DNA from 4 places in the Pseudoalteromonas sp. P1-26 genome. Region 2 is predicted to be linked to each of the others. Evidence: predicted binding sites of a transcription regulator. Region 2 holds the regulator's gene; each other region holds the start of a gene.
What was found. The regulator sigma-54, encoded in region 2, starts transcription at its own class of promoters, with help from an activator protein. The targets are predictions, from matches to a motif close to GTTGGCACGNNNNTNGNNT.
Positions count from the first base shown of each region.

Region 1 (6,211 bases), on a different contig from region 2:
GCTTTCTTTATACAAATTAAAGCATAATCGCATCTTTTAGATACTGGAATAACTCTTTATAAGCTTTGGCTGGTTTTTCTGCTTTTACTTCTTTTGCGGCGCTGCGCACTAATTGGCGCATTTTTTGGCGCTCAAGAGACGGGTATTGATCAATTGTTGAATTGATCAGGTCGTCACCTTGTTTAATCAAATCATCGCGCAGGGTTTCGATTTTGTTCATCAAAACATCGGCTTGATTGTTTTTATTAAGCATGATGTCGATCATCGCTTGGATTTCATCAACGTTTTCTGTGGTACGTAATACTTTTGCGATGTAGTTTAAGTTACGACGGTAAGCATCGCTCTTATCACTTACTTTATCAGAAACAACTAACGCTTCTTTTAAATCGTGATTAAGCGGTAAACGATCGCGCTGCTTTTTCGGCATTTTTGCAATTTCAGCACCCAGACCATGATATTGCATGGCTTCACGTTTTAATTCGCTTTTTGATACGTAAATAATTTCTTCTTCGATAAGTGGCTTTTTCTTCTTCGCCATAAGGATGCTCATTCAGTAAACTTAACTATTCGCTATTATACGCCATTTAGTTAATGATTAATATTAGCTGATGCAGGTCTCGCAGTGTGTTAGCATTCGTTACACTATAAAAAATATCAGAACCTAGGACACACAAGATGAAAGATCCTATTTATCAACACATTTCTGAAGTGAAAGACGCGGTAAGCGAAGTACTGGAGCATGCAAAAAAATTGGGTGCAACAGCAGCAGAAGCGGCGATGTCGAGCACGTCAGGTTTGTCTGTCAGCACGCGCATGGGCGAAGTTGAAACAATAGAGTTTAACCAAGACGGTGGCTTAGGTATTAGTGTTTATGTGGGTAACAACAAAGGCTCTGCTTCAACAGCCGATTTAAACCCTAAAACATTACGTACAGTGGTCGAAAAAGCCATTGATATTGCAAAGTTCACCTCTGACGACCCATTTAATGGTATCGCTGATAAAGAGTTACTTGAATTTGCACCGCAAGATTTAGATTTATACCACCCGTGGGAAGTTAGCCCTGAGCAAGGTGTTGAGTTTTGTCATCAAGCAGAACAAGCGGCGCTGAATGCCGATGAGCGCATTGTAAATTCAGACGGTGCGAGTTTTTCTTCTCACCAAGGTTTACGTGTTTATGGTAACAGCCATGGCATGATTGCAGGTTACCCGCGTACGCGTCATAGCATTAGTACGATGGTGATTGGTAAAGAAGGCGAGCAAATGCAGCGTGACTCGGCTTATACCATCGCACGCCATAAAGATGATTTAAATGACGCTGCAAAAGTAGGCCTCGAAGCGGCAACCGAAACCTTGGCTAAACTTAACAGCCAAAAGCTCGGTACCATGAAAGTGCCTGTAATTTTTAGAGCAGATATTGCTAACTCATTATTCGGCCATTTAGTGTCGGCGATTGGTGGTGGTGCTCTTTATCGTAAATCGAGCTTCTTGCTTGATAGCTTAGGTACAAAAGTATTCAGCGATTGTGTGAATATCTCTGAGCGCCCGCATTTATTAAAAGGTTTAGCGTCTTCGCCGTTTGATGCTGAAGGTTTAAAAACCGTAGATCGTGAAATTATTCAAGGCGGTGAGCTGCAAACTTACCTATTAGCTAGCTACGCGGCACGCAAACTATCGATGGCACCAACGGGTCATGCTGGTGGTATTCATAACTGGCTAGTTGAACAAACCCATGCTGATCTAAAAGCACTTTTAAAAACCATGGGCACAGGCTTATTAGTAACTGAACTTATGGGCCAAGGTGTGAACACGGTAACGGGTGATTACTCACGTGGTGCGGCGGGGTTTTGGGTTGAGAATGGCGAAATCCAATACCCAGTAAGTGAAATCACGATTGCTGGTAACTTAAAAGACATGTTTAAGGCCGTTGTGGGCTTAGGTGGCGACATCGAACGTCGTGGCGGTATTCAAACAGGCTCTGTATTGATTGAACAAATGCAGGTTGCTGGTAGTTAATATATATACAACGAATCATTTTTTTAAAGCCTCACTTTTGTGGGGCTTTTTTATTTGAAAAAGTTCTTTACCTAAACTTAACTTGAGGTTTTATCTTGGTGGCAATTTAAAAATAAAAAGGAAAACTACCATGTATTTAGAACACGTAAACCTTGTTGTTAGTAATGTTGATGCCATGCTGCACTTTTATAAAGCAGCATTTCCGCACTGGCGTGTGCGTAGTCAAGGCGATAGCAAATGGTCGGGCAAACCGCGCAAGTGGCTGCACTTTGGTGATGATTACCAATACCTTGCATTAAGCGATAACGGTGAAGCTGAAAACCGTGATTTAGCTGGCCACCAAGTAGGCCTTGCTCATTTTGCTTATGTGACAAACGATATTAATGCCGTAGTTGAGCGTCTTGTTTCGGCTGGTTATGAAATTGATAAACACGGCCCAGAAAATCCATATCGTAAAAATGTATATTTCATCGACCCTGCAGGTTTTGAAGTTGAGTTTGTAGAGTATTTTAGTGATATCCCGAGTGAGAGGAATAATGACTTGTGAGGGAGCTGTCAGCTTTCAGCCGTCAGTTTTGAGCCGAGCATTGTTGTTTGTGGTCAGGCATTGATTGGTGGAATGGTGTTGTATGTAAGACGCGCCAAGCAAGCGTGACGCCTACGGTTGATGTAGGCGTGAAATTTATTTCGCGCGGTGGTTGTAGCAGCGGGTTTACCCCGCGTCATTTATTACCTATTGCGCGATATAAAATCGCGCCTACAATATCTCGCAACTCGCAACTCGCAACTCGCAACTCGCAACTCGCAACTCGCAACTCGCAACTCGCACCTTTACTGCACTTTATTCATCTCTTTCCAGCTGGCTTTTAGGCTGTTGGCAAAGCTGATGAACTTTTCTTTCATGGTACGTTTAACTGAAATCTCGACTGAGCCTAGCCATACATTACCTTCAATGGTGATGGTTGGGCCTTGGCCTTTGTTTAATGCAACAGATTTATTTTCTACGCTGCCAATCACACTAAATAATTTAGATACCACATTTACATGTTCTGGTACGTAGATTTCGTCGTTACCTAAAATACAGTTCACGTAAATGGTGACGTGCTGATGTTGGAAAATTGCTTCGCTAAAGTCGAGTTCGATTGAACCTAGGCAGTTTGTTAGGTGAATTTCTTTTGGTACTACCCATTGGCCGCTGCGCTCATTTGAACCCAAAATACTCCTAAGCTGTAGGCTTTCGTTGTCGCTGCTGTGGCTGTAGTGAGGTTTAAATTGCGCATGCTTATGCGATTTGTAGTCAATATCTGCCTTCAGATCTAAATCAGCAACCAGTTCAATCAGTACTTCGTTGCTGGTGGCTGCCATTGCCTGGTCTAGTCGGCGTTCAAATGCTTCGGCTGAAATAACAGCATGACTGTAGTTATAAATGAGTTGATCAATAACTTCTTCTCTTACTTGATCGATTGGGCGATCTTCAAGTTTAACGGCCATGGTAGTTCCCTGTTGTGATTTTAAAGGTGATTTTTTAGTTATTAATTACGAAGCAAGGCTTAGGCCAAAGTTTATTTTAATATAAATCAATGGTTTGTATTTTTTGCTAATAAGCAACTTCGTTAAATTAACCACAGATTAATAAAATCAGCAACTAAATGGTTATTTTTGCAACATCGTGAACTTCTTACCGAGCAGCTTGTAAATCTTTACCTAAATGAATATAAATAGCTGCTGAATGGGTGTTTAACCTGCTGAAAATAAACAAATAAATAGTTGGCATCATAGTCGCATTAGTAAATGTGTCTTAAATCAAAAGGAGAAGATTATGAACACTTTTAACAAATCTATGATTGCCGCTTTAGTAATTGGTGCAACTAGCATGTCAGCTCAGGCAAGCAGCTGGGAAAATGAAAGTAAAGATGCTTGGATTGATGGTAAGGCAGAAACTGTGCTTCTTATGAACACAAACCTTAACAACTTTGACATCAACACTGATGTAACGAATGGCAAGGTTGTACTTACAGGTAAAGTTGATAGCGAATTAGATAAAGAGCTTGCTGAAGAGCTAGTTCTTAGCCTAGACGGTGTTAGCTCTGTTGATAACAAACTAACTGTTGTTAAAAACATGAAAGCTAAGCACATGAAATCAGACAAAGCTGATTCAGCAGAAAGCGACTTAACCGACGCAAAAATCAGTACTGTAATCACAACACGTTATTTATTTAACTCAGAAGTGGGTGGTACAGACATCGATGTTGATACTGACATGGGTGTAGTAACACTAAAAGGTACTGTTGAGTCTGATGCAGAAAAGCAATTAGCGGTAAGCATTGCTGAAAATGCTGAAGATGTTCGCAAAGTAATCGATGAATTAACGATTGTTGCTGAATAATAGCAAGCCCTATATAGCCCAGCTTTGGCTGGGCTAAGCTTTTTCAAGGAGTGAGTCATGGATTTAATACGTATTATTTTATCGGTTTTAATTCCACCTCTTGGCGTATTTTTACAGGTAGGTTTAGGTGCGCAGTTCTGGATTAATATTCTTTTAACCTTATTAGGGTACATTCCAGGTTTGATTCATGCTGTGTATATCATCGCTAAGCGATAATCACCGCATTAATCTACAAGGATGGGTAATGGAGCACAGCAAGGAGTTGCTGTAGGAGTAACGGACGATAAACCGCAAGGAGTTTACAGTATGGATAATGTAACTACGCACAAAGGACAACAAGGAAGTAACAAGGCGTTATGGAGTAGCGCACAATGGCAACGCTTTATGGATAAAGTGAATGGAGATGACAGCAAGGAATAAGCTTAGGCAGGAGCCAAACAGGATGAAGCTAGCGTAAGGAGGAGACTATATGGAACAAGTACAAACGCAACCAACACAAGGATTGACCAACAATGGAGTTGCTTTATGGAACAAGCAACAGTGGCACGAATTTATGGAACACGCGAAAGCGGTTGCGCCACGACTAACAGGGAAGGCTGACGATAAAAACCCGATGTCATCTTCAGGTGACATCGGGTTTTTAACTACTTCAGCAATTTATCTTTATAACTTAAATTGATTCACCGTCTTATTTAAAGCGGCTGCCAATTCATTCAAATCACGTGCTTCATCCGCCAATTCATGGGCATGATCCGCAGTGCTATTCACTAAGTGATTAATTGCTGCCAAGCTATTGTTGATATCTTCTGCAACCACAGTTTGCTGCTCTGTCGAAGTCGCAATTTGATGACTTTGATCTTGCACATTTGTCACAGATTGCGCGATATCTTGTAGAGCTTGCAATACAATTTGTGTTTGCTCAACTGAACCTTCAGCACGCTCTTGACCTTGTTGCATCATAGTCGATGCTTGTTGGGCAATTTGCTGTAAGCGGCTGACCATATTGCGAATATCATCAGTAGATTCTTGCGTTCTGCTTGCCAGTGAACGAACTTCATCAGCAACAACAGCAAAGCCTCGACCTTGCTCGCCAGCACGAGCTGCTTCAATTGCTGCGTTCAGTGCTAGTAAGTTAGTTTGCTCTGCAATCGAGTTGATAACATCAACTACCGCACCGATATTGCCACTTTCTTGTTCAAGACCCGCAACCACTTTAGACGCTTCACCAATATGGCTTGCAAGGGCGGTCATCACTGATTGAGCTTGAGTAGAGCGTTTCGTACCGTCAACGGTAATGGTTTGCACTTCTTCAGCGGCATTATTGGTGTGCTGGGCATTACGCGAGATTTCCATCACTGTAGACGCCATTTCGGTTACCGCCGCACTAACACTATCAACTTGCTGCTTTTCTTGCTGAATTTCATCGTTGGTTTTTTGCGATACAATTTTCAACTGGCTTGCAGCTTGGCTTAGTTGCTCAGCCTGCGCAGCCGTATTTAGCATCATTGCACGAAGTTTATCGATAAAGGTATTCATGTGATGAGCAAGTTGGCCCACTTCATCATTACTCTTGATTTCGATTTTTTGTGTTAAATCGCCATCACCTGATGCGATATCACGCATGATGTAAGTTAGCTTAGTCAGCGGTTTGGTAATCATTTGCGTGGCCCAGAAGATCATCGCAATGATAATCGCAAGAATGATGATCACTGAGGTTGTGGTTGTCATCACTGCATCATTTACTGGCTCATCAATCATACTTGTTGGAATTAAAATACCCACGTACCAATCAAGGTAAGGGGTTTCTAGCTC
Region 1 covers NZ_LKDX01000015.1:3,712-9,922, forward strand. Annotated here, with positions in the region: gene yjgA (ribosome biogenesis factor YjgA) at 17-538, opposite strand; gene pmbA (metalloprotease PmbA) at 676-2,013, shown strand; gene AN394_RS09480 (VOC family protein) at 2,144-2,560, shown strand; gene AN394_RS09490 (LiaF domain-containing protein) at 2,845-3,504, opposite strand; gene AN394_RS09495 (BON domain-containing protein) at 3,833-4,399, shown strand; gene AN394_RS21640 (YqaE/Pmp3 family membrane protein) at 4,457-4,615, shown strand; gene AN394_RS09505 (hypothetical protein) at 4,869-5,078, shown strand; gene AN394_RS09510 (methyl-accepting chemotaxis protein) at 5,063-6,211, opposite strand, start outside.
Region 1: AN394_RS09490 (LiaF domain-containing protein) is a predicted target of sigma-54. The motif match lies at 3,555-3,573, and genes of this name have one in related genera.

Region 2 (6,211 bases):
ACTTACGCCGTATTTTAGAACAGCGCACCGATATCCATAACACGGCAATTAGCCAAGTGATGACTCGTTCATGTACAACTGCTCGCCCTGATATGCTTGCAGCTGAAGCTTTAAATATTATGGAACGTAAACGTATCAATGGTTTAATTGTGGTAGATCAAAGTAATACGCCAATTGGTGCCCTTAATATGCAAGACCTATTAAAAGCAGGAGTTCTTTAAGCAATGACATTCGCCGAGCTATACCAGCCTCTTAGCCCTGATGTGAGTCAGCGCGCACAAAAAGTAAAATTGCTAATCTGTGATATAGATGGTGTTTTTTCTGATGGCCGAATTTATTTAGGTAATGATGGCGAAGAGCTTAAAGCATTTAATACTAAAGATGGCTTTGGTATTAAAGCGCTCATTAATAGTGGCTTTGAAGTGGCTGTGATTACTGGCCGCCATTCACAAATAGTTCAGCAGCGAATGACTAGCCTAACAGTTCAGCACATTTATCAGGGACAAGAAGATAAGCTGATTGCTTATCAAGAGTTAAAAGATAAACTGGGGCTGACTGATGAACAAATTGCCTATATTGGTGATGATGGTCCAGACTTACCAGTAATGGAAAAAGTAGGGTTTGCTGTTGCTGTAAACGACGCACACCCACTGATTAAAAAGCTGGCTCATTACACCACATTATTACCAGGTGGCTTTGGAGCTGTGCGTGAATTAACTGATTTACTCATGTTAGAAAACGGTAAGCCGTTAACTAGCGATGGAACCAGCGCATGAATATAGCCCGTATTTTACTGAGTATTGTTTTTGTTTGTTGCATGGTGTGGTTATGGTACCCGTACTTTAACCAATCAACAGACACAATAACTAGTGAAGACGAGATCATCGCAACACCTGATTACACTGCTGTGGCGTTAAAGCAAACAGCGTATGATGAGCAAGGCAAAATTAGTCATAAAGTGGCTGCTGCTAAAATGGAGTTGTATCAACAATTAGGGTTTACCTTTTTTGAGCAACCTATTTTTACTATTTATGGCGACCAGCATGTTTGGCAAGTAAAAGCCAAAGAAGCCACATTGTATGAAAACGATCAGCTGATTTTTGAAGGGGATGTAGTTGCTAAAAACTTAACCCACAACGGCATGATTGAAGATATAAAAGCAGAAAACATTAATGTCGATATTGATAAAATGACCATGTTTTCTAAGCAACCTGTGACACTAACAGGACCGAATTTAAAGATTACCGGTAAAGGCTTAAAAGCCGATTTAAAAACCGAAATTGTTGAGTTAACTAACCATACACGAACCATATACTATGACCAATAAACTGAAGAAATTACTCCTGATCCCAAGCTTATTGATTGCCTTTTCGGGCGCAGCTGCCGAGCAAACAGGCGCTCAAATTAGCATTAGCTCAGATCGCCAAGTAGGTAAACTAAAAGATGGCGTTGGCATATTTGAAGGTAACGTAGAGATCGTGCATGGTAATCGTCGTATTACCGCTGAACGCCTTGAAGCACACGGCGGTGACACCGAGGGTACAGTAGAGTTAATTATTGCCACAGGTAAGCCTGCTTACTTCGAAGAAAAGCAAACTGATGGCACCGTGATGAGCGCCAGCGCCGAAGAAGTTCGTTATGATGTTGCAAAACGCTTCTTAACCTTAAATGGTGAAGCTGAAGTTACTCAAGCTGGTCAAAAAGTGACAGCAAAAAGCATTACCTATGATATGGCACAGCAGCTGATCAGTGCTGAAAAAGACGAAAACTCAACAGATCGTGTACACACTATTTTAGTGCCTGTTGAAAATAAAAAAGACAATAAAGGCCAACCATGAGTACATTAAAAGCAGAGCTTTTAGCTAAGAGCTATAAAGGCCGCCAAGTGGTTAAAAATGTCGGTCTTGAAGTTGAAGCGGGCAGCATTGTTGGCTTGCTTGGCCCAAATGGTGCGGGTAAAACCACCACCTTCTATATGATTGTAGGCCTAGTTCCAAGCGACAAAGGTAAAATCAGCATTGATGATAACGATATTACCCTTTTGCCAATGCACAATCGTGCCCGCTTAGGTATCGGCTATCTGCCACAAGAATCGTCAATTTTTCGAAAGTTAACGGTTTACCAAAACTTGATGGCTATTTTAGAAACCCGCAAAGATCTAAACAAAGCAGGTCGCGAAGAAACACTAAATAGCTTACTCGATGAATTCAGCATCCAACACATTCGCGATAGCCAAGGTATGGCGCTGTCAGGTGGTGAACGCCGCCGCGTTGAAATTGCCCGTGCATTAGCCGCTAATCCTAAATTTATTCTTTTAGATGAGCCTTTTGCTGGTGTTGATCCGATTTCAGTGTTAGATATAAAGAAAATTATTGAGCACCTAAAAAATCGTGGTATCGGTGTACTAATTACTGACCATAATGTTCGAGAAACCCTTGATGTTTGTGAAAAAGCCTACATTGTTTCTCATGGGGAGCTAATTGCATCAGGCACACCTGAGCACGTATTAGCAGACCAAACTGTACGCGATGTATATCTAGGCGAGCAATTCAGGCTGTAACCATTACGCCAGCGACTAGAGCATCTGCTAGACTAATAACAATGACAATAAATCGATAATGACTTAACTGTGTTTGCACAGTTATCGATAACTTTAAAAGGATTGTTAGGGATACATGAGGCAATCATTACAGCTGCGCATGGGCCAGCAACTTACAATGACTCCACAACTGCAACAAGCTATTCGTTTGTTGCAGCTCAGTACATTGGATCTCCAGCAAGAAATTCAAGAAGCGCTTGATAGTAATCCCCTACTTGAAGTGGAAGAAGCGGATTACAATGAAGAAAGCACCGGCAAGAATGAGCAAAAAGCGGAGTCTGACGATGTGCAAGTCAGCGCGTCTGCCGAAGAAGCACCTAGCGAGTACGAGCAAGAAAGTAGTGATGCTCTCAATAAAGACACCGTAAGCGATGACTTAGCCATGGATGTTACTTGGGATGAGTACATGAGTGCCGCCCCTTCAACATCATCAGGGCCAATGCCTGAAGATGAGTCTATCTATCAAGGTGCATCAACCGAAACTCTTCACGAATACCTAATGTGGCAATTACAGCTCACGCCATTTAGCCCTACTGATGAAGCGATTGCTGTCGCAATTGTAGAAGCTATCGATGATTCAGGTATTTTAACGGTAAGCTGTGAAGATATCGTCGAAAGCTTTAATCAAAATAACGATGAAGAAGAAATCGAACTTGATGAAGTCGAAGCGGTCTTAAAAAGAATTCAGTTATTTGATCCTGTGGGTATTGGCGCGCGCAGTTTACAAGAATGTCTGTGCATTCAGCTACGCCAATTCGATGCCGATACGCCATATTTAGCTGAAACTAAAATGGTTTTATCTGAGCATATCGAATTATTAGCGAGTCGCGACTATCGAACTTTGATGAAAAAGACTAAGCTTAAAGAAAACGAGCTTAAAGAAGTGATGACGCTCATCCACAGCTTAAATCCTAAGCCTGCGGATAGCATAGTACGCGAAGAATCTGAGTACGTTATACCTGATGTATCAGTGAAAAAAGTGAAAGGCCGCTGGGTAGTCGAGTTAAACCCAGATTGTATGCCAAAGATTAGAGTGAACAGCCAATATGCAGCTATGTCTCGCTCTGTTAAATCAAGTAGCGACAGCCAATTTATTCGCTCTCACTTACAAGAAGCAAAGTGGTTTATTAAGAGCTTAGAAAGCCGTAACGATACGCTATTAAAGGTGACCAACTGTATCGTTCAACAACAACAAGCTTTCTTTGAGCATGGCCCTGAGGCAATGAAGCCGATGGTGCTAAATGATGTTGCTGAAATGGTCGAAATGCATGAATCGACGATTTCACGGGTAACAACGCAAAAATATATGCATACCCCACGGGGTATTTTTGAGTTGAAATATTTCTTCTCAAGCCATGTCAGCACCGAAAATGGTGGTGAGTGTTCTTCTACAGCAATACGCGCTTTAATCAAGAAGTTAGTCGCTGCAGAAAACTCAGCTAAACCATTGAGTGATAGCAAAATTGCAGATATATTGGCTGAGCAAGGAATTAAAGTAGCTAGACGTACAATTGCAAAATATCGTGAGTCTCTAGCAATACCTCCGTCTAATCAGCGTAAGAGTCTGATTTAGACGTTTTACATAGAAGGAAAAATGCTTATGCAACTAAATTTAACTGGTCGTCATGTAGAAATCACAGATTCATTAAGAGACTATGTAAACACCAAGTTTGCAAAACTAGAAAGGCATTTTGACCATATTAATAATGTTCATGTCATTCTAGATGTAGAAAAATTAAGCCAAAAAGCAGAAGCAACTTTACATGTAAACGGAGGCGAATTATTCGCTTCTACAGAACATCAAGATATGTACGCAGCCATTGACTCACTGATCGATAAACTTGATCGCCAAGTCATTAAACACAAAGAGAAATTAGCTCGACATTAAATTATGAAACTAAGTTCACTTACTAACCAGGACTGCAGCAAAGCTGCGGTCCTTTTTAATAGCAAAAAAAGAATTCTTGAATATATCAGCGAACTGGCCCACCAGCAGCTTCCTCATTTATCGCAACAAGATATCCTAGATGCTTTACTCAACCGAGAAAAACTAGGTAGCACCGGCATTGGCCGAGGTATTGCTATTCCACATGGCCGAATGAGCGGCGCAGATGAGCCTCATGCATTTGTGATAGTGAGTGAATCCCCTATTAATTTTGATGCAATTGATAATCGTCCAGTTGATATTTTTGTGGCACTCATCGTACCAGATGGTGACTGTCAGCTTCACCTAAAGACCTTATCAACAATTGCTGATAGACTTAAAGATAAAGAATTTTGTAAACAGCTGCGTAGTGCTACTACCGATCAGCAACTGTTTCAGGTCATATCAGCAGAGGCATAAATGGAATTAATAATTATCAGCGGTCGCTCAGGCTCAGGTAAATCGGTCGCTTTACGAGTACTTGAAGACTTAGGCTATTATTGCGTTGATAATATTCCGGTTAATTTACTGCCTTCGCTCGTACGTAGTGTGTCTGATAACTACGATAAAATAGCGGTCAGTATCGACGTACGTAACTTACCGAAAGAGCAGCAAGAATTTAATGATATTCTTGAGTACCTGCCAGGTTTCGCAAACCCAACACTATTCTATTTAGACAGTGATGACCAAACTCTGATCAAACGCTTTTCAGAAACACGCCGCTTGCATCCACTATCTATTGATTCTTTGCCGCTTGATCTGGCCATTAAACAAGAAAAAATCCTGCTTGATGTGTTGATCACTCGCGCTGACTTTATGATTGATACCACTGATCTGAGTGTTCATCAGTTAGCAGAATCAATTCGCGAAAAGATTTTAGGTAAAAAAGATAAAAAGCTAATTATTACTTTTATGTCGTTTGGCTTTAAGCATGGTATTCCAAAAGAAGCTGACTACGTTTTTGATGCACGCTTTTTACCTAACCCACACTGGGAACCTGATTTAAAGCCACTAACTGGCCTTGATCAACCAGTAAAAGATTACCTAGCTAGCCACAGCATAGTGCAAAAGTTCACTTGGCAAATACAAACCTTTGTGCAAACTTGGTTGCCACATTTAGAGCGTAATAACCGCAGTTACCTGACCATTGCTATTGGTTGCACCGGCGGCCAGCATCGCTCTGTTTACTTAGCGCAAACAATTGGTGAGAGCTTTGCCAAAAGCCATGCTAATGTAAAAATTCGCCACCGCGAACAAGACATTTAATTAGGCACCAACAATGCACGCTGAAGATACCTTTTTAATTCAAAACAAACTTGGCTTACATGCTCGTGCTGCTACTGTTTTAGCGCAATTAGCACTGCAATTTGATGCCAAAATTACGCTTTATCAAGATGATAAAGAAGCTGAAGGCGACAGCGTGTTAGCATTAATGCTACTTGAAAGTAGTCAGGGTAAAGAAGTTCGCGTTGTGTGCGAAGGCCCTGACGCCGATGCTGCATTAACGGCAATCGGCGAATTAATTGCACAACGCTTCCACGAGCAAGAATAGCATTTGCTAAGACTTCAAGGTTTACGGTAAACTTAATTCGGATATTTAAAATTCCCTTTAAATATCCTACTTTTATATCGCTCGCTTTTCTAAATTACAAAACTCTTAATAAATTTATCGCAGTGCGACGATATCT
Region 2 covers NZ_LKDX01000003.1:159,862-166,072, forward strand. Annotated here, with positions in the region: gene AN394_RS03425 (KpsF/GutQ family sugar-phosphate isomerase) at 1-221, shown strand, start outside; gene kdsC (3-deoxy-manno-octulosonate-8-phosphatase KdsC) at 225-776, shown strand; gene lptC (LPS export ABC transporter periplasmic protein LptC) at 773-1,327, shown strand; gene lptA (lipopolysaccharide transport periplasmic protein LptA) at 1,317-1,838, shown strand; gene lptB (LPS export ABC transporter ATP-binding protein) at 1,835-2,560, shown strand; gene AN394_RS03450 (RNA polymerase factor sigma-54) at 2,676-4,172, shown strand; gene hpf (ribosome hibernation promoting factor) at 4,200-4,487, shown strand; gene ptsN (PTS IIA-like nitrogen regulatory protein PtsN) at 4,491-4,943, shown strand; gene rapZ (RNase adapter RapZ) at 4,944-5,789, shown strand; gene AN394_RS03470 (HPr family phosphocarrier protein) at 5,803-6,075, shown strand.

Region 3 (6,211 bases), on a different contig from region 2:
CAATTGGTCGTGATATTACCGAGCAGCATAATGCGCTCAATGCATTACAAAGCTCCGAAGCGAAATTACGTAGTGCCATGGAGTATGCCGCTAATGGGGTGCTGTTGGTATCGCTTGACGATCAGGTGCTGCAAGCAAATAAAGCGGCACGCAAAATCTTTGCAATTGAAAACGCCAATGACCTCAAACTAATAGACTTATTTGCTGAGACGTCTTATCAGACATTAAAAAATACCCTGACAGAGCTGTTGCATGAGAAGAAAAAAGTGTATCACTTTAGCCTTGAGCAGCAAGAGCTACAGCGCTGGCTACAAATTAGTGTGTCATTAGTTTGGAATGCCGAGCAAACACCTGATTACTATGTTGTTCATGTACAGGATGTGACGGACTTAGTAAAAGCAAAAGATGACGCTGAACGGGCAACATTAGCTAAGAGTCGCTTCATTGCAAACCTTAGTCATGAAATACGCACACCACTCAATGCTGTACTAGGCTTAATTGATGTCATCGCTTTACAAGGTTTAACACAGCCGCAGCGTAATCATGCCGAACAAGCAAAATCAGCAGCCAATAGCTTGCTTACTTTACTAAATCGTATGCTTGACTTTGCCCGCGCTGAAAGCTCACAAGTACAACTTAATAAAGCCCCTTTTAGTGTGCCTGATTTAATCGACTACTGTCAGGGAATAACAGCCCCTTTATGCGCAAATAAAGATATCGAGTTTAAAGTCGAATGCGATAAAAGCATTAGCGATAACTTAGTGGGTGATCAAATTTGCTTGCAGCAAGTACTGGCTAATTTACTGACCAACGCTGCCAAATTCACCGAACAAGGCACAGTGACATTAAACTTAATGCTGGTGGAAGAGTCAGCTGAGCAGCAACTCATTTGCTTTACTGTTAAAGACACGGGCATTGGTATTAGCAAGGCAGATCAAAGCCGCTTATTTGATGCATTTACTCAAGGTGATGAATCATTAACGCGCTCTCATCAGGGCGTTGGCTTAGGCTTAGCGATTGTTAAGTACGAAGTTGCGCTAATGGGAGGCGAAATTAAGCTGGAAAGCGAAAAAGGTAAAGGCAGTGAATTTTGCTTTTGCTTACAGCTAGATAAAGCCGCGGAGCCTGTGAAAAAAGAACTGGTTTCATTGCCTTCTAGTACTGATTTATCTGGCATGTTAGTGCTGGCTGTGGATGATAACCCGCTTAATTTAAGCATTATTAAAAGTATTTTAGAGCAAATTGATGTCACCGTTGTGTGTGCACACAGTGGTGAAAAAGGCATTGAACTGGCAAATAGCTTAAGGCCCGATCTCATTTTTATGGATATTCAGATGCCAGAAATGGATGGTTGTCAGGCAACGCGTATTATTCGTCAGTCATTTACCAAAGAACAAATGCCGATTTACGCACTCACTGCACACAGTGAAAGCGAAGATATTGAGCATTCAATCGCGGCGGGTATGAATAAGCATTTAACTAAACCGATTGTTGCTAGTAAGTTGTTTTTAGCAATGAGTGAACTTGATAACACAAAAGAAGTCTTTTTTGATCAAGCTTTTATACTGTCTCAGTTTGCAAACAATACTAAGTTAGTATTAACTATGTTGTCGAAGTTTGCGACTATGGCAGCAGAGCAGTTATTACAAATCTCTACATTAAAAACTACCGATGAGTTGGTCCGTGTGGTTCATAATGTAAAAGGGTCAGCCGGAAATCTCGGTTTTAAGCGATTGTCAGCGTGCGCTCAGCAATGTGAAGCTAGGCTTAAAGCAGATGGCGAACTGCCCGAACAATTAAATGATGAGTTGCAATGGCAAATAAAACAGGTCATCGCATTTATCATCGAACAAGGATCTACTGATGTTGAAAAGAGCCAAGGTACTGATTGTTGATGACGATCCGTTAAACCGCTTGGTATTAGAGAAAACATTGCAGCAAGACTATGATGTTTTTTGTGTTGAGAGTGGCGAAAAAGCACTGACGTTTTTAAAAACGCAAACTGTTGATTTGTTGATCTTGGATATTGTAATGCCCGGCATTGACGGCTACGAAGTGCTTACTAAGTTAAAAGAAAGCGCGACTACCAGTATGCTGCCTGTAATATTTATTTCTGCCAATACCAGCCATGATGACGAAGCGAAGGGCCTTGAATTAGGCGCGATGGACTACATCACTAAACCATTTAGTGCTGCTATCGTGCGTGCTCGAGTGCGTAATCAGCTGCTGATCAAACAAAAAAATGACTTACTCGAAATGCTCGCCTCAATTGATGGCTTAACAGAGATCCCAAACCGACGTTATTTAGATGAAAATTTAGCGCGAGAGTGGCGTCGTTGCCGTCGAGATCAAACCCCGCTATCTGTGTTATTGATGGATGTTGATCACTTCAAGCGTTACAACGATTGCTATGGTCACCGAGCAGGTGATGATTGCTTAAAACAAATTGCTCATGCCTTAGTCGGGGCGTGTGAACGAGGCAGTGACTTTGTTGCTCGTTATGGTGGTGAAGAGTTTGCTGCGGTGTTGCCCAATACTTCAGCTAAAGAGGCTATGTCGTTTGCAAATAAACTGCGCAATGCGGTGAATGATTTAAACATCCCACATAAAGCGTCGCTAAATGCCGACCATGTCACAATTAGTATTGGTATTGCGACCACAGAAAATGGTCAGGTTTATGCAGAACAAACCTTACTTGAAGAAGCTGATTTAGGTCTTTATCAGGCTAAAGACGCCGGGCGAGATCAGATAGTATCGAGAATGATCGCAGTAAATGAACATGAGTAGGCAAAGCCTACTCATTCGTTTCAAATTATTTATTAACCATTGCTAAGTGATTTATAAATCGTATCACCTACGCCAATTAACTTATCATTTTTAAATACGAGTGGCGTACACTCGTCTTTAGTCATCTTGCCATCAGAGTGAATACTATGCGTTGCATAGAATAATACTTGGTAAACATCATCACCTTGCTTTAATAACTCGGTAAAGTTAGGTGTATTTAGTTTGTTTAATACAGTTTGGTAGCTCGTATCTAATGCAAGATTAGAAATCACTTCACGGTTATTTTTATGCTGTTTTTGCCAGCTAGAAGAGTTACCAGCCCAATGTGTGTCGGCTTCACCGTCAGAAACAGCAATGACACAACCAGTTAAAAATGGAGCTGTTAGCGCGGCAATAAGAAGTGCTTTTTTCATGTTATTTTATCCCGAAGAAATTGTTTTATAGTTATTCACTTAATAGCAAACTGCTTGCCAAACTTGTAAATCACAACTAAATCAATTGCTTAGGTTGTGTTTGGTCAATGAGCTAAGTAATAAATTACTAATTACTTAGCTCTATTGACTAATAAATTGCGGTTTAGACCAACCTGTTACGTGTTTCGCCTTGATTAAATGCTTGGATATTTAACGCAATTTCGTTAACTAAGCGCACAATAGATTCTTGGCTCGCCCATGCAATGTGTGGAGTAAGTAATAAGTTTGCACCTTTGTATAGTGCCAGCGGGTTTTCTTGCTCTGCGGGTTCTTTACTGAGTACATCAACACCGGCTCCGGCAATAATATTATTAGCTAATGCATCAGCTAAATCGGCTTCATTGATGATCCCACCACGAGCAGTGTTAATGATGATAGCTGACGGTTTCATCATGCTTAATTCTGCCGCAGCGATTTGGTTGCGCGTTTCATCAGTAAGCGGGCAGTGAACACTAATGATATCGGCTGTGGTTAGGGCATCATTGAAACTAACACGACCTTCACGAGGCGTTTGGCCTTTTCGTTCACTAATGATGACATTGGCACCAAAGGCGCGTGCTACATCGGCAACGGCTTTACCCAGTGAGCCATAGCCAACAATAGCCAGTGTTTTGCCGGCAATTTCATTAAAGCTGTAATCTAAACGGCAAAACATAGGGCTTTGCTGCCATAAGCCTTGCTGGCAATCATTAATGTATCTGTGAGTATTGCCCAGTAAATTAGTGATGAGAGTAAAGGTATGCTGCACCACACTCGGTGTTGAATAGCCCGCTACATTTGTCACTGCGATGTTATGTTCTTTGGCTGCACTTAAATCAATGTTGTTAGTCCCTGTCGCTGCAACACATATTAATTTTAAATTAGTTAATTTGCTCATGGCGTGCTGATCAATCACCACTTTATTACTGATAACGATATCGGCATCTTGGCAGCGCTCAACAACCTGTTCTTTAGCGGTTAAATCGTAACAGGTTAATTTACCTAATTGCGCTAAGGCATCTAACGAAGTGTTGGCTAATGTCGCTGCATCAAGGACAGTAATATTCATGTGCTTTCCTTTTTTAATTTATTGCTTGACCTTGGGGTGTACTCCAAGGTTTATAGTGAGCATAATAAATAAACGCTTCACAATGGAGACGGTGATGAAAATAGGTGAGTTTGCCCGTCAGTTGGGTGTCTCAACAGATACGCTACGGTACTACGAAAAGCATGGTTTGTTAACGCCTAGTTCGCGTTCAGACGTGGGATATCGTTTTTATTCTGAGAATGACTATAAACAAATGGCGTTTATTCTCAGAGCAAAGAATGTTGGCTTTAGTCTGGCTGAGATCAAAGAGCTACTGCAAATTAAGTTTCATAAAGATCAGCATTCTTGTCATGAAGTTAAAGAGATGACGATACAAAAACGTGATCTCGTTGCACAACGAATTGCAGAGCTTACTCGCTTTTATGACTCACTATCATTATTAGCAGATAAATGTTGTGGCGGAGAAGAGCCTGCTGAAAACTGTTCAATACTAACGACGCTGGAGGATATCGATGGACTTACTCAATAATTTTTGGCATCTGTTTTTACTTTCAGCGCCTTGGTTAATGTTGGGCTTATTCATAGCTGGTCTTCTCAATGTGTATTTGCCTGCTAACTTTCTTAACCGGCATTTAGGCAAAGAAGGGTTATGGACCACAGTTAAAGCAGCCTTTATTGGTGCCCCAATGCCCTTGTGCTCATGTGGTGTGATCCCTGCGGCCATTGGTTTAAGAAGGGCAGGGGCGTCAAAAAGTGCTACCACAGCATTTTTAGTTTCAACCCCTGAAACTGGGGTCGATTCGGTTTCGGTATCTTATGTGTTGCTTGGCCCATTTATGGCGGTAATACGTCCTATTGCCGCCGTGTGCAGTGCCATTGTGGCCGGTGTATTAGTGGGGAAAGACAGTGAACTTCATCAGCATCAAAATACAGCATCAGATGAAAAAGACTCAGAATCAACATCTTGTTGTAGCAGTAAACAGCCTGAGCCTGTGACTACAGCGAGTTGTTGTAGCAAAGAGGCATCTACTAAGCCCGCACAAAGTTGTTGTAGTAAGCAATCACCTCAAGAACTTGAGCCTGCTAAAACAACAAGTTGTTGTAGTAGCAAGGAATCGCAACCAACACAGGAGCCGCAACACAGTTGCGCAACTGAAAAAGCAGCACCTTCGCAGAAAAGCTGTTGCAGCACTGAGCAGTCAACTAAAGCCGTTGAAAGTCGTTTTAACAAACTGAAACGCGCGGTGAGCTTTAGTTGCAACAAGCTGCTTGAAGACACCATGATTTGGCTAATGATCGGTTTATTTTTTGCTGCTCTAGTTCAAACTTATGTACCAGAATCTTATTTAAGCCAATGGGGTAATGGCATTCTGGCGATGCTGGTGGTTATTTTAATCAGTATTCCTATGTATATTTGTGCTACTGCATCGACACCTATTGCGGCAGGCTTATTACTCAGTGGTGTCTCTCCGGGGGCGGTGCTAGTGTTTATGTTAGCAGGGCCGGCAACTAATATTGCAACACTTGGTGTGGTTGGTAAAGAGCTTGGCAAGCGTGCGGTATTTGCCTACTTAATAGGGGTGATTGGCACGGCGCTAGCATTTGGCTTTTTAACCGATTATTTAGTGGCGCAATATGGTTTTGTGGTGGCGCCGATGATGGGCGAAGAGCATGAAGTTCTACCACATTGGTTAAGCCTTGTGGCAGGTATTGTGTTGGCAATTTTAATGCTTAGATTACTGCTAAAAATGGTATTAAAAAAGGCGTCGCAAACTGGTAAGAGCATTGCTTAATTATTTGTTATAGATATATATTTTCTACATTAATTGGCATTTAATTTGGTTAACTATCGCGTCTCGGTTCGCATTTAAAATTGCCTGAGTTATAATCCGCCAATTATTTTTAACGGCACGCTCAGCGTGCC
Region 3 covers NZ_LKDX01000011.1:32,210-38,420, forward strand. Annotated here, with positions in the region: gene AN394_RS07825 (response regulator) at 1-1,895, shown strand, start outside; gene AN394_RS07830 (diguanylate cyclase) at 1,864-2,787, shown strand; gene AN394_RS07835 (DUF3192 domain-containing protein) at 2,820-3,200, opposite strand; gene AN394_RS07840 (D-2-hydroxyacid dehydrogenase) at 3,364-4,308, opposite strand; gene zntR (Zn(2+)-responsive transcriptional regulator) at 4,403-4,816, shown strand; gene AN394_RS07850 (SO_0444 family Cu/Zn efflux transporter) at 4,800-6,080, shown strand.
Region 3: AN394_RS07835 (DUF3192 domain-containing protein) is a predicted target of sigma-54. The motif match lies at 3,244-3,262, and genes of this name have one in related genera.

Region 4 (6,211 bases), on a different contig from region 2:
TTATTAGCTCACGGCACTTTTTATATGGTTTAGCTATTCGCCACAAAGTAATAGATCAACCCTTTCGTTGGCGACTGCCAGTGAGTTTTGTACTAACAGATGAATTATTTGCTTTTTCGCATCATCACAAAGCCTACCGCACAAAAGTGCGCCTTATTTACGCGCTAAGTGCCGGCTTTAGTTTTTATATTGCCTGGAATATCTGGACCCTCCTTGGTATTGTCGCAGGAAGCTTACTTCCCGATTTAACACACCTAGGTCTTGATTTTGCCATCGCTGCCACGTTTATTGCTTTAGTTATTCCGGGTGTAAAGAACCTTGCAACACTGGCTACAGTGATCACCGCAGGCGTTGTAGCAACACTATTAAAAAGTCAGGGCTTTCAACTTTGGCTTGTCACCGCGGCTCTTATCGCTATGACGGTTGGTTATCTAATTAGTCGCTGGCAAGCAAAAGAGGAGCATACGCTATGATGATCACCATTTTATTAATGGCGTGTATTACCTTCTTCACACGTTACTTATTTTTGCACCGCGCATTACCATTCAAAGTCGGTCCGAAAATGCAGCAATTTTTAAGTTTTAGCGCCCCAGCCGTACTCACCGCAATTTGGGTGCCCATTGTGTTTATTAATGACGAAGGGATAAATCTAGAGTGGCAAAATCCTTATCTAAGTGCTGCTATTTTGTCTGTTATCGTGGCCTATAAAACACATAACATATACTACACAACACTGGCAGGTATGGGATTATTTATAATTTTAAGTTAGCTACGATACTTAACGCCAAGTAAGAAGAACCGCTGATTAAAATTTACCCTTTTAGAAAGATGCCAAGCAAGTTAGAATCAATGCAACAATAATAAAAAGTTATCATTATGAGCGAATTTCACCAACTTTCTGCCACCAGCCTACAAGGCCAAACCGTTGACTTTTCTGATTTTGAAAACAAGGTTGTGCTTGTTGTAAATACCGCAAGTAAATGCGGTTTCACTCCACAATATGAAGGCTTACAAGCACTGCACGAAAAGTATCATGAGCAAGGCTTAGTAATAATTGGTTTTCCATGTAACCAGTTTGGCAAACAAGAACCAGGTGATGCAAAAGAAATTAAAGAAGGCTGCCTTATTAACTATGGCGTTAGCTTTTTAATGATGAGCAAAGTCGATGTGAATGGCGAACATGCTCACCCTGTTTTTAGATACCTAAAATCAGAATTACCGGGGTTTATCACCCGCAAAATAAAATGGAACTTCACCAAATTTTTAATTGGTAAAGATGGCAAGGCCATTAAGCGATATGCGCCACTGACAAAACCTGAACAGCTCGAGTCAGACATCGCAGCTGCACTGGGCAAATAACAAAGCCTAAAAGCAATAAAGAGGCAAATTGCCTCTTTATCTAAATTTATGCTTAGTCGTTCAAGTACTCGTCAAAGTCGTCGTCGCCTAAGTTTCTGCGCAAGCGTTTTTGTTCAAGATAGTCTTCCAACTTCTTCTTTACGCGTTGCTTTTTCTTGTCGTGTTGATTACGCCCGACCATTTCGTACTCGTCTTCAACAAAATCGTCATCTAGCGCGTCATAACTAAATGTCTTACCCACAACCCACTCCATAAAGTGTTTGAGACCAATTCTTGAGATTAAAATTTGCTCGATGAATTGGCAAAGATTAAAAAGCTCAGTAGTAATTTAGTATCTAAAAAACCACCAAAATAAAGCCATACACCCATGCTAAATAGGTCATATGTCAATATTGTGAATAAATAGCGCTAAATTTGATTTCTGAAAAGTGAGAGTTTTTTATCGTTTCGATAAAAGTCATTTATGCATGTGTATTTTTTAGTTAATTTGACTAAAAAATGGTTAAAAAGTTATTCCCCGCAATTTTTAAAAAACCATAGAAACACAGCAAGGCATTGAATTAATTGAACTTATAAATTTTGGCATTCAATTTGATTATGTATTTGTGTCATTTCAAACAGGAAAGAAAAAAATGAAAAAGTTATTGTTAGTAAGTTCTTTATTTATCGCTACCGGCGCAATGGCTCATAACGATAATGATACAAATATTTCATTCAGCGGTGAGCAGTGTGATGTTGAATTTATAAATGATGTACGCATCACACCAAGCGAGTTAGAAGTATACACAGCCGATAATCGCACTATGAAAATCATCGATCAGCACACTTTATATATCGATGGTCAAAGCGTGTCGCTTGATGCTTCACAACAGCAAGCAATTGCAGATTACTCAGACAGCTTACGCAGCCAACTTCCTGAAGTAGCAAATATCGCACTTGATGGTGTAAAAATAGCTGGTGTAGCCATCGAAGAAGTCTCAAATGCTTTCAATATTGATGGCCTAAGCGACATTTCAGAATTAATGGACGATATCAGCGTAGAAGTACAAAACGCTTTCTATCAGCAAGGTGCGTTCACCATGGGTCAGCAAAATTTCGAAAAATTTGGCCAAAACTTTGAAGACCAATTCGATGAGCAAATCGAATCGGCTGTCGAGTCAGCCATGATGCAATCGATGGGCAGTATTTTAGTGGCGCTAGGCTCTGAACTTTTAGGTTCAGGTGGCGACATGGATGAGTTTGAGCAACGTATGGAAAACATGGGCGCACAAATCGAAGCTCGTGTAGAAACACAGGCAGCTCAACTTGAAGAGCGTGCAGATGCATTATGCGGCAGCTTTGCTGATATCGCTCATAAAGAGCAAGAGCTAGTAGTTCTAGTACCAGAGCTAAAAGAGTATCAACTATTTACTTTCAAACAGAATGCAGAGTAATTGACTAATTAACATCCCTGAACCAAAACACTTGGTCCTTTCGCGCAGAGCTTGCTCTGCGCTTTTTTATTTTTTGGCCAGCACAGTCAGCTGCGATAACGTTTTAATCGCCTGCTCTAAATTCTCAGACCAAGGCAAGCCATAACTTAAACGAAAACAGCTACGGTACTTTTTACCCGCTGAGAATATCAACCCTGGAGTAATACTGATCCCCGCCTCAAGTGCCAAATGGAATAACTTTACCGCATCATATTGGCTACCAAGGTCAACCCAGATAACACAGCCACCCTGCGGATTACTAATACGCGCACAACTTGGCATATATTGCTGCAGGCACCAAATCATACGCTCTTTGTTGGTACTTAAGCGCTGTCTAAGCAAACGAATGTTACGGTCGTACTCACCGCTAGCTATAAACTCATACAAGGTCCACTGGTTTATAAGTGGCGCGGAGCAACTAAGCGCGCGTTTGTGTCGCCTTGCTTGCTCTGCAAACTTACCAGCAATGATCCAACCTATGCGATAACTGGGAGCAGCTGTTTTTGAAAACGACGCGCAGGTGATCACTAAGCCCTTTTTTGAATAAGCTTGTGCAGGAGTGGCACGCTTAGCTGTAAAATGTAAGTCACCATAAACATCATCCTCAATAAGCACCACGTCACGCTGCTCTAAAAGTGCCACTAATTGCTCACGCTTGGCATCAGGCATAAAACTGCCAACAGGATTATTTAATGAGGTTGAAAACACACAGGCTTTTATATCATGCTCATCGAGTGCTTGAGCCAAATCATCTAGCCATATTCCTTCATCGGGGCACAGCGGTATTTCCAGCGCCTTTAAGCCTAAGCTTTCAATTAATTCGATAATGCCAAAATAACAAGGCGACTCGATAGCAATAACATCACCGGGTTTAGCAACACACTTAAGGGCAATCGCCAACGCTTCTTGAGCACCATTGGTGATCACTAGTTCATCGCTATCAACCCCAATGCCAAAATCCAGATAGCGATGAATGAGTTGTTTTTTAAGTGGTGCAAAGCCATCCATCGGGCCGTAATTAATTGCCGATGCGCCCGCTAATGTCATTACTCGGCGCATTGTTCGTGCCAGTGCTTTATCTGTTGGTGCTGCGGCTACAGGGTTGGCGATACCAAATGGCACCACATTAGCTTTATGGATAGCGCTGTAGACTTGCTCAATCAAGCCTTGCTTATTGACTGTGGTAGGCTCTCGACTGAGCCTAACTCGCTTTGGTCGTGACTGATTTAACTGTGAAGACTTTAAAAAGTACCCTGACTTTTCTCTTGCTTCAATCAATCCTTGCCCTTCAAGTAATTGATACGCCTGTTTTACAGTAGGAATACTAATATTGAGCTTGTCTGCCATTTTTCTGAGCGAAGGTAACTTTTCACCCGGTAATAACGAGCCTTGCAAGCAAAGATCTCTAACTAGCTGAATAACTTGTTGATATAAGAACTCACTGTTACTACGACTGATAACTTGTGACATAGCCCACCAAACTGTATAGGTTGCATTTCTAGTTTTCTGTATATGTTAAGTATACAGAAGAGGATTAAAATGAACATACTTTCAATTTTTGGGTACTAACTATGAAAAGCGCCGCTCTCTACCTTGCTACAGTACTGATCTGGGGATCGACTTGGCTAGCTATTGAGTTTCAACTAGGTGATGTCGCTGTTGAGGTCTCTTTATTTTACCGCTTTGCCATTGCAGCCATTTTAATGTGGGCCTTTGTGCTCATGAAAAAGCTACCTATGCATTATTCACTGCGTGATCACGGATTTTTTGCTTTATTAGCCTTATTTAACTTTGGTTTAAATTATTTAGTGCTGTATTGGGCGCAGAACTATCTCACCTCAGCAATGGCCTCAATAGCGTTTTCGATGTTGCTATTGATGAACATTATTAACACCCGCTTGTTCTTCGCAAAGCCAATTGCGAAACGAATTTACTTTGGCGCTCTACTCGGCGTAATGGGTATTGCCAGCTTATTTTGGCCACAAATTCAGCAATTCGACTTGAGTAATGGTGCGTTGGTCGGGTTACTACTTGCGCTATCTGGAACCTTTGTGGCTTCATTGGGAAATATGGTCAGCGTTCGAAACTCTCAGCGTAATATTGGCGTACTTCAAGGCAATGCCTGGGGTATGTTATACAGCGCTTTAGGTCTAGCTGCTTATGTTTTAGTAAGCGACGTTGAGCTCACGTTGAACGCCCCAAGTAGCTATTGGGTATCGCTTTTCTACTTAGCAGTGTTTGGCACCGTAATCGCATTTGCTTGTTACTTCGCGCTACTTAAAAACATCGGCCCTGAGCGCGCAAGCTATGTGATCGTGTTATTCCCACTGGTTGCAGTGGTGTTAAGTACTTTATTTGAAGGATTTGAATGGCAAGCGAATACCTTTATGGGTTTTAGCCTAGTGTTATTCGGTAATGCTATCGTGCTGACTCCTACTCGACAAATTAAAGCATTTTTTGCTGCGCGTAACTTGCAGCAAAAAAGCTCCGTCCCCAGTTAGAAGTGACTATGTCGCCTCTAACACCAAGCGCTGGCAAATTTTGCCGGCGCTTTTTTATGGCACATGAAAACGAAGTGCTTGTTTGTGAATCTTAACTTTAGCCGGAGTAAAACCAACAAGCTCACCATCGGCTTCTATAGCCAACCCTTTCGTGGTGACCTCTGCAGTTGTTAACTGGGTATATTCTAGCGCTTGCAAACCATGATGCTTTACGAGCAGTAAATACAAAAAGCTGATCAGGTTTTTCAATAAACCGCCAGCTGGCATACAGTAGCAATCAAGCTGACCATCATTTAACTTTGCCCGAGGGGCAATCTTTAAGCCACCACCAAAGTAATAATGATTAGCAAAAATCGTCGCTAAATTACTGTAGCTGAGTGCTTTACCATTAAACTCACCCTGAAGTGACTGTGCCTTAAATGAAAATAGCTGCTTGATGCCCTGCCAAGTGTAGCCAAACGAGCTAAAACTTCCGGCTTTATTTAGTTGAGTCACGACTTCAGCGTCAAAACCTATTCCCGCCACATTAATAAAATAGCGCTGATTGATTTGTCCAACATCGATTAACTCTGTACGGCTATTAAAAACAGCGTCATACCAAGCTTGTTGTTTACACGCAAAGCCACGAGCAAAATCATTTCCTGTGCCTGCCGGAATTAACGCGATAGAACAGCGACTCGACATTAATGCATTAACAGCTAAATGCAGCGTCCCATCACCACCAATCACCACAACTTGAGTTTGGTTTTTAGCCAAAAGCGCTATATCAGCGCAATCATTCTCAAACTTGCCTGTGGTTAAATACAATTCAGGCTCAATCTGTCTTTTTTTACATTCTTTTAGTAGCCAATCAACACTGTTTTTATGATTTTTTTTGTC
Region 4 covers NZ_LKDX01000023.1:65,212-71,422, forward strand. Annotated here, with positions in the region: gene AN394_RS12610 (AzlC family ABC transporter permease) at 1-473, shown strand, start outside; gene AN394_RS12615 (AzlD domain-containing protein) at 470-769, shown strand; gene AN394_RS12620 (glutathione peroxidase) at 877-1,359, shown strand; gene AN394_RS12625 (PA3496 family putative envelope integrity protein) at 1,412-1,600, opposite strand; gene AN394_RS12630 (YggN family protein) at 1,992-2,792, shown strand; gene AN394_RS12635 (PLP-dependent aminotransferase family protein) at 2,859-4,301, opposite strand; gene AN394_RS12640 (DMT family transporter) at 4,403-5,332, shown strand; gene AN394_RS12645 (diacylglycerol kinase family protein) at 5,387-6,211, opposite strand, start outside.
Region 4: AN394_RS12630 (YggN family protein) is a predicted target of sigma-54. The motif match lies at 1,938-1,956, and genes of this name have one in related genera.